One region of the Stenotrophomonas sp. YJH_SMC_8 genome, then DNA from elsewhere that is predicted to be linked to it. Evidence: riboswitches for the same ligand, from Rfam matches in the RefSeq annotation. Region 1 holds a riboswitch; the other holds the start of a gene.
What was found. Region 1 has a riboswitch for glycine ahead of AC5P88_RS06840 (trimeric intracellular cation channel family protein). Riboswitches for the same ligand answer to the same signal wherever they lie in the genome.
Positions count from the first base shown of each region.

Region 2: it holds a riboswitch for glycine, as region 1 does, so the genes downstream of both, gcvP (aminomethyl-transferring glycine dehydrogenase) here and AC5P88_RS06840 (trimeric intracellular cation channel family protein) in region 1, are expected to answer to the same signal.

Region 1 covers NZ_JCAFUL010000004.1:250,222-254,629, reverse strand. Annotated here, with positions in the region: gene AC5P88_RS06845 (3-deoxy-7-phosphoheptulonate synthase) at 1-611, shown strand, start outside; gene AC5P88_RS06840 (trimeric intracellular cation channel family protein) at 821-1,438, opposite strand; glycine riboswitch at 1,523-1,626, opposite strand; glycine riboswitch at 1,640-1,729, opposite strand; gene AC5P88_RS06835 (GIY-YIG nuclease family protein) at 1,770-2,045, shown strand; gene AC5P88_RS06830 (hypothetical protein) at 2,205-2,606, shown strand; gene AC5P88_RS06825 (nuclear transport factor 2 family protein) at 2,675-3,106, shown strand; gene AC5P88_RS06820 (hypothetical protein) at 3,110-3,547, shown strand; gene AC5P88_RS06815 (XVIPCD domain-containing protein) at 3,539-4,408, opposite strand, start outside.
Region 2 covers NZ_JCAFUL010000012.1:59,624-64,031, forward strand. Annotated here, with positions in the region: gene AC5P88_RS15470 (siderophore-interacting protein) at 1-563, opposite strand, end outside; gene AC5P88_RS15475 (multidrug effflux MFS transporter) at 704-1,930, opposite strand; glycine riboswitch at 2,230-2,332, shown strand; gene gcvP (aminomethyl-transferring glycine dehydrogenase) at 2,395-4,408, shown strand, end outside.

The sequences.
Region 1 (4,408 bases):
ATCTGGTGGCCTGGGGTGCCATTGGTGCGCGCACCACCGAAAGCCAGGTGCACCGCGAACTGGCCTCGGGACTGTCGTGCCCGGTCGGCTTCAAGAACGGCACCGATGGCAACGTGAAGATCGCCGCCGACGCGGTGGGTGCGGCCTCCAATCCGCATCACTTCCTGTCGGTCACCAAGCAGGGCGGCACCGCCATCGTGTCGACCACCGGCAACCCGGATTGCCATGTGATCCTGCGCGGCGGCAAGCAGCCGAACTACGATGCGGGCAGCGTTGCCGAGGCCTGCCAGGCGCTGGCCAAGGCCAAGCTGCCGACCCGCCTGATGATCGACGCCAGCCATGCCAACAGCCTGAAGAATCCGGACAACCAGCCGAAGGTGATCGAGGACATCGCCGTTCAGTTGGAAGACGGTGAACAGCGCATCGTCGGTGTGATGATCGAGAGCCATCTGGTCGGCGGCCGCCAGGAACTGGTGGAAGGCCAGCCGCTGGTCTACGGGCAGAGCATCACCGATGGCTGCATCGACTGGGACACCACCGTGACGGTGCTGGAGCGACTGGCTGCGGCCGTGCGCGCCCGTCGCGAAGTGAAGGTGTCCGAAGCAGCCTGATGGAAGCCGCCTGAGTGCGGCACGTGTGTGGATGGCGGCCAGCGCCTGCGGGGGTGCGGCCGCGATCAGGGTCGGTCGGAGTTGGAGGCCGATCCGTCCGCACCGGCGATGCGCCTGGCGCTGCGTATGTGCGACAGCGCCAGGTACATCGCCGGGGTGGTGATGCCGGTTTTTGCAGAGTCGAGCCATGCTCGACTCTACGAAGAGGCTCAATGCACTTCGTCGTGATACACGAACTTCGGCATTTCCCAGCGGTAGTGGATCGCCAGCAGGCGCAGTGCGAAGCCGCCGCCGAGGCAGCACAGGATCGCGGTGGCATCGGCCACGCCCAGGTGCAGCAGCAACAGGTAGGCCGCGCCGGTCAGCAGCGCGATGATCGCGTACAGCTCCTTCTGGAAGATCAGCGGCACCTCGTTGCAGAGGATGTCGCGCAGCACGCCACCGAATGCACCGGTCAGCATGCCGGCAATCAACACGATGGGCGTGGCGTGCCCAGCCTCACGCGCGATGGAGCAGCCGATCAGGGTGAAGGCGATCAGGCCCAGCCCGTCCAGCACCAGGAAGGTGCGGCGGAAGTGGTGCATCCAGCGCGCCACCCAGGTAGCGATCAGCGCCGCGCACACGGTGAAGCCCAGGTATTCGGGATGCTTCACCCAGCCCAGCGGGTAGTGGCCGAGCAGGATGTCGCGCAGCGAACCACCACCGAGGGCGGTGACGCAGGCGATCATGACCACGCCGAACAGGTCCATGCGGCGGCGGCCGGCGGACAGCGCGCCGGTCATGGCTTCGGCGGAAATGGCGATCAGGTAGATGATGGACAGCAGCATGGGGCAGGCTCCGGGCGCGGTGGGGCCGGCCATGCGCGACTACCGCCACTGCCTGCGCAATGACGGGATGACGATGACCGGTGCCGCTCCCGCTGTCCTTTTGCCTGAGAGTTCAGCGGCGTGGGCCGCGTGCCCCTTCGGCGGATCGTCCCGGGCATGCCCGGTGACCTCTCTCCAGCTCGGCGAGTCGAATGCATGGTTGGTGGGATTCCAGCCCACCGGCCTGAGCGATCATGGGAGCCTGCGCCTTCGGCGGGCGCCAGCGCGGCGCCTCTCTCCTGCATTCGGCCGCCAGTATATCCGCTGCAGTGCAGCACGGCATAATCCCGGCATGGCCCCGTCCCCCCGCCCGTGGTTCCTGTACCTGCTCGAATGCCGTGATGGCAGCTACTACGCGGGTATCAGCACCGACGTGGACGCACGCTTCGCCGCCCACCAGGCGGGCAAGGGCGCGCGCTACACCCGGGCCCGGCCGCCACTGCGCGTGCTGGCCGTGCGCGAATACCCGGACCGTTCCGCCGCCTCGCGCGCCGAATGGCAACTCAAGCAGCAGCCGCGCGAGCGCAAGCTGGCCTGGCTGCAGGCCTTGGACGCCCGGCTTCTGTAGAGCCGAGCCCGCGCTCGGCTGCTGTTCCGCCTGCCCGTTGCAGGACCCGGGCAGGGGCTCGGCCCTACGGTAGATCCACGCCATGCGTGGATAGGCCTTGTCCATGCCATGATCGCCGCACCCATCGACACATGGATCCGTCCGATGAAGAACCGCGGGATGTTGCTGTTGACTGCCTGCGTGGCCCTTCTGGCCTGCACCCAGGCACCGTCGCCACCGCCACTGCAGCATGGGCAGATCGGCACCGCCGCTGAGCTGGCCGCGTACGGCCCGAGCACACCCGAACCGATCCACCTGCGTCGTGACCGGGTCCCTCCCGATCTGGTCGATCTGATCCCGTTCGCGGAAAAGTGGGGGATCGGCGATGACGTGCTTCGCAACGAAATGCAGGAGCGCGCCACTGACGCGGAAAAGCAGGCATTGGCGGATGCGCTGGCGGGGCGCCATGCGCGCATCACCGCCTGGTTGGACAGCTTCCCGCAGGGGCAGCCCATGTCTGAAGAAGCCGCTGCGTTCATGTACATGCAGCTGGGCACCGACGAAATGCGCCTGATGCCGTAGATCCACGCCATGCGTGGATGCGGCTTGCACATGCCATGATCGTCCAGCCCTCAGCGCTGGAGACCCGGATGTCCACGATCGCCCTGCTGTTCGCCCTTTCCGCAGCCACAAGTCCTGCCGCCGACCCGGCCACCCTCGCGGCCATCGAAGCCACCTGCCACGACTATGTCGATGGCCAGCTGGAGGCCGACCCGCAGCGCGTCGCCCGTTCCCTGCATTCGGACCTGGCCAAGCGCGCGGTCCTCGGTGATACACCCGATGAGCGCCTTGGCCTGCGCCGGATGTCGAAGGAAGAACTGGTCTCGTTGACGAAGCAGGGCGCGTTGAAGACTCCGAAGGAGCAATGGGACCGCCGCTGCACGGTGCTGGACGTGACCGGCAACGCCGCCTCGGTGCGGCTGGAAACACCGTGGTTCGTCGATTACTTCCACATGGGGCGCTTCGGGCAACGCTGGGTCATCGTCAACGCGTTGTGGTACCCGAAGCCGAAGGCGCAGTGACCGATGCGTGCCGCGGCCCGGGCGTGGATCGCGCTGCTTCTGCTGTTGACCTTCCTGGCCCTGTTGCCGGGCCTGGTGTATCTGCTGGGATTGGTCGCGACCGAGGGCCGGCCGCAACCTGTCGATTCCGCGCGGAGCGGCGGCGCGTGTGGTGCTGCGAGCTACGCCCACCACGTACCGATGGATCCATGGCGATTCATGGCGCGCCACGTGGGAGTGAATGCGAAGGTGAACGTGCCCGATGTCGAACTCGAAGCTTCCTGGATCGCACGCGTCCACCTCGGGCACCATCCACGCCACAGCATGCTGCGCTGGCACCTGAGCTCGGCAGCATTGACCATCTGGATCACCCGGCACTGGTCGTCACGGCAGATCGCCGGCACGGCTCGGGCCCAAGGGTACTGCCCGCCCCGACCGTCGCATGGACGCGGATCAGACTGACCGCGCCTGCTGGGACAGGGTGCTCTGGTGATCCTGCTCCTCCTGCCGGGACCGCGCATCGGTCTGTCGATGTGCGTCATTCAGCGACTGCAGCTGCGCCAATGACGTGTCCACAGGAGTGGCAAATGCCTGCGCGGCCGGCATCTGTGCCCTGAGATGGGCCGGGTCGGACGGATCGCCCTGCACGACGAAGAGCGTTTCCGCCCTGCCATCCTGCGAAGGCGAGGCGCCCAGCACGACATGGTCGATGCGTGTCAGCCCGGCCTCGCGGGCCAGGCAGGTCGAACTGGCTGCAAGGCGTTGCGCGTTCTCGCCGAAAGGCTGGGCCTGGCTGTCTTCCAGGCGTCGTACCGCCTCCTCGGCCTGTTGCAGCAGCGGGTCGGAAAGCGCGGCACGCCGACGCTCCGGTTGTGCGGGTTCGACGTGCAGCAGCTGTTCGGGCATCCCGTTGCGCGGGGCGCGGTTGAGGTCGATGGAGCCGTCGGCATTCTGCTGGCGATGCAGTTCCGCACGCGGCACGGTGGACCACTGGCCATCGATGAAGGCGTGGCCGCGACCGTCCCGGTTCCAGATCACCAGATCATCGCCGGAGGCGTACAGGCCGGCGGTGGCCGGCGAGTTGCCTGCCGCCTGCGGGCGGCCCCAGGCATGTGAGCGCCCGTGCTGCAGGGCATCGAGGTAGGCCGGTGCCTCGGTGTTCTGCAGGAACAGGGTCTTGATCACCTCGTAACGATGCAGGGCCTCGGGATGTGCACGATCGGCGGCCAGCGCCACCGGGCTGGCCAGCGGGTCGGCGGAAACACCGGCGAACACATCGCGCATCGGATTGCCCGGCCCTGCGGCCCGCAACCGGTTGAAGAC
Region 2 (4,408 bases), on a different contig from region 1:
TCGCCGGCCTGCGCCACTTCCAGCAGCGCCAGCGTGCGTGGCGGATCGGCCAGCGCGGCCAGTTCCTCGAGGATGCCAGCCACTGCCGGCAGCGCGGTTTCATCCGCCACCAGCAGCACCTGGCCGACACCCGCCGGCGGTTTCCATTCCCAGCCTTCGCTGCTGTCGGCACAGTCGGCATCGGGGGCCAGCAGCACTACGCGGTCGCCCGGCCGCGCGTGGATGGCCCAGCGCGAGGCCGGCCCCGTCTCGCCATGCAGCACGAAATCAACGTCGACCTCGCCCTGCTCGGCACGCAGCTGGCGGATGGTGTAGGTGCGCATGGGCGGGCGCTGATCGTCCGGCAGCGCCCGGTAGCGCGGATACCAGTCCTCGCCGCTGGGCACCTGCGGCACGTCCTGGCCGGGCAAGGGGAAGAACACCTTGATGCGCTGGTCCGGGCCTTCGGTCTTCATCCGCGCCACGTCGGCACCGGTGAACACCATGCGGTCCAGGGAAGGGGAAAGAACGCGGCGCTCCTTCAGCGCCACCTCGAACAGGCGGTAGGTCTGCTGCGCAGCCATGGGGAACCTCACGTAACGACATCGGATCGGCTGGCTGTCGTGCATCCACGCACCGGCTGGCTGGAGTGCCCAGCCTAGTCCGGTCGTTCCTCGCCGCAAGCGTTGCGGGCATCTCGGCCTGCCCTACCCCTGCGCGCTGCTCAATGGCCCGTGCAGGCTGCCTGCGCCGCGCGTTCACGCTGGTGTTCCCAGTACCAGAACACGAAGCCGGCAGCGAAGAACGCGGCCTGGCCCAGCGCCAGGTGCAGCGGGCTGGCACTGAGCAGCGGCGACACCACGCCGGCCACCACGGTGCTGATCATCAGCTGCACGAAGGCCTGCAGCGACGATGCCAGGCCACGCTGGTGCGGGTACATGTCCAGCACCGCCAGGGCCAGGATCGGGAAGATCAGCGACATGCCCATGCCGCCCAGGAAGATCGGCAGCACCGCCCACGGCAGCACGAACTGCGGCGACAGCGCCACGTAGCCGACATTCAGCAGCGCCGACAGCGCGCACAGGCTGAAACCGATGGCGACCTGGCGGGTGGGCGTGGTGTGCCCGGCCATGCGCCCGGACAGGAACGAGCCGGTGGTCATGCCGCCGATGGTGGGAATGAACAGCCAGGCGAAGCCCCCCTCGCCCAGATGCAGGTGCTGCATCACGAACACCGGCGCCGAGGAGATGTACAGGAAGATGCCGCCGAAACCGATGCTGCCGGCCAGCGCCAGGCGCAGGAAGCGCGGGTTGAAGCCGATGCACACGTAGTCACGCAGCAGCACCCGTGGCGACAACGGTACGCGTGCCTCGACCGGATGGGTTTCCGGCAGGAAGCGCGCGGTGGCCGCCAGCAGCACCAGCCCGAACACTACCAGGAACCAGAAGATCAGCGGCCAGCCGGCGCCGCTGAGCAGGATCCAGCCGCCGATGATCGGTGCGATGGCCGGGGCGATGCCGAACAGCATCGACACCTGGCTCATCAGCCGCTGGGCATCGTGGCCGTGGTACAGGTCGCGGATCACCGCGCGGCCGACGATCATGCCGACACCCGCCGACAGGCCCTGCAGCGCGCGGAACGCCAGCAGCGTGGTCAGGTCGGTGGACAGCGCACAGCCGACCGAGGCGCCGACGAACACCACCAGGCCGCCCAGGATCACCCGCTTGCGGCCCCAGGCATCGGACAGCGGGCCGTGCGCCAGGCTCATCAGGCCGTAGAACAGCAGGTACACGCTGATGGTCTGCTGCACCGCCACCTCGTCCACCGCCAGGCGCTGGGCCAGCTGCGGGAACGCCGGGAAGATGGTGTCGATCGAGAACGGGCCGAACATGGCCAGGCCGGCAAGCAGCAGGGCCATGCGGCGGGTGGAGGGAGCAACGGCGGCGGTCATGGAGGAAGCGTCCGGCAGGGCCATGCGGGGCACGCACGGCGGGCGCCGGTCCCGCTGCACGGGGACGGCGCCAGATGAATTCGGGTATCCGCCCATCATAGGCGGGGATTGCGCCCGGCGCCATGCAGCACTGCACAAAACGCACGCCCGGGCCATCGGCCATTCAGGCGCGGCGACCTGGGGCGGAGGCGGCCGCCGCGCCCGCAACGGGCTATAATCGGCGGGCAACACGGTGGGAGAAGCGGAACACCGCTGCCGAAGGCGCAACGCCCGTAATCGCTCAGGCCCGATACCACCCGTAACACAACTCTGGAGAGACCGGTTCGATCCGGCGCCGAAGGGGCAAGAAGCTGCGGTTTTCCGCGCTTTTAAACTCTCAGGCAAAAGGACAGAGGGGCGCCCCGCAGACCGCCGACCGGCGGCTTGTGCCCGTGCGTGTGCCCTTTCCTGACGGATCCTTCGCCATGTCCCAGAACACCCCTTCCCTGCGTGAGCTCGAGCACCACAACGCGTTCGTCGAGCGCCACATCGGCCCCAACGACGCCGAGATCGCGCAGATGCTCGATGTCGTCGGCCACGCGTCGCTGGATGCGATGACCGATGCCATCGTGCCGGCCAAGATCAAGTCGCCGGCGCCGCTGGCGCTGCCGGAGTCGATGACCGAAGTGCAGGCACTGGCGAAGATCCGTGCGATCGCCGACAAGAACACCGTGCTGCGCAGCTTCATCGGCCAGGGCTACTACGGCACCCACACGCCGAACGTGATCCTGCGCAACATCCTGGAAAACCCGGCCTGGTACACCGCCTACACCCCGTACCAGGCGGAAATCTCGCAGGGCCGCATGGAAGCGCTGATCAACTTCCAGACCCTGTGCGCCGACCTGACCGGCATGGAAATCGCCAACGCCTCGCTGCTGGACGAAGCCACCGCCGCTGCTGAAGCGATGACCCTGGCCAAGCGTTCGGCCAAGTCCAAGTCGGACACCTTCTTCGTGCACGACGCCGTGCATCCGCAGACGCTGGAACTGCTGCGTACCCGCGCCGAGCCCATGGGCATCGTGCTGCGCGTCGGCACCCCGGCCGAAGCGCTGGAAGCGGAAGCCTTCGGCCTGCTGCTGCAGTATCCGGATACCTTCGGCCAGGTGGGCGACTACAAGGCGCTGGTCGATGCCGTGCACGCACGCGGCGGCCTGGTGGCCGTGGCCACGGACCTGCTGGCCCTGACCCTGCTGGCCGCCCCGGGCGAATGGGGCGCGGACATCGTGGTCGGCAACAGCCAGCGCTTCGGCGTGCCGTTCGGCTTCGGTGGCCCGCACGCCGCCTTCATGGCCTGCCGTGACGCCTACAAGCGCTCGATGCCGGGCCGCCTGATCGGCGTTTCGGTCGATGCCCAGGGCAACCCGGCCTACCGCCTGACCCTGCAGACCCGCGAGCAGCACATCCGCCGCGAGAAGGCGACTTCCAACATCTGTACCGCGCAGGTGCTGCTGGCGGTGATGGCCTCGATGTACGCCGTCTACCACGGCCCGGACGGCCTGACCCGCATTGCCCGCCGCACCCATCGCCTGGCCTCGATCCTGGCCGCAGCGCTGCGCAATGCCGGCGTGCAGGTTGGTGGCGACTTCTTCGACACCCTGCATGTCACCGGCGTGCACGCCGATGAGATCCATGCCAAGGCCCGCGCCGCCGGCTACAACCTGCGCGCGATCGACAGCGACTCGGTCGGCATCAGCCTGGACGAAACCACCACCCGCGCCGACATTGTTGCCGTGGCTGCCGTGTTCGGTGCCACGCTGGATGTCGATGCGCTGGATGCCAGCACCGCCGATGCGCTGCCGGCCGGCCTGCTGCGCCAGTCCGCGTTCCTGACCCACCCGGTGTTCAACACCCACCACAGCGAGCACGAACTGCTGCGCTACCTGCGCTCGCTGGCCGACAAGGACCTGGCGATGGACCGCACGATGATCCCGCTGGGCTCGTGCACGATGAAGCTCAACGCCACCGCCGAAATGATCCCGGTGACCTGGCCGGAGTTCTCGCAGATCCATCCGCTGGTGCCGGCCGACCAGGCGCTGGGCTACAAGGAACTGATCGATACGCTGGAAGCGATGCTGGTCGAATGCACCGGCTACGACGCGGTCAGCCTGCAGCCGAATTCCGGCGCGCAGGGCGAGTACGCCGGCCTGCTGGCGATCCGCGCCTACCACCGCTCGCGCGGTGAGGGCCACCGCGACATCTGCCTGATCCCGGATTCGGCGCACGGCACCAACCCGGCTTCGGCACAGATGTGTGGCATGAAGGTCGTGGTCACCAAGACCGATGCCAACGGCAACGTCGACGTCGAGGACATCCGCCTCAACGCCGAGAAGTACAGCGACCGCCTGGCCGCGATCATGATGACCTACCCGTCCACGCACGGCGTGTTCGAGGAAGAAGTTGTCGAGATCTGCGAGATCATCCACCAGCACGGTGGCCAGG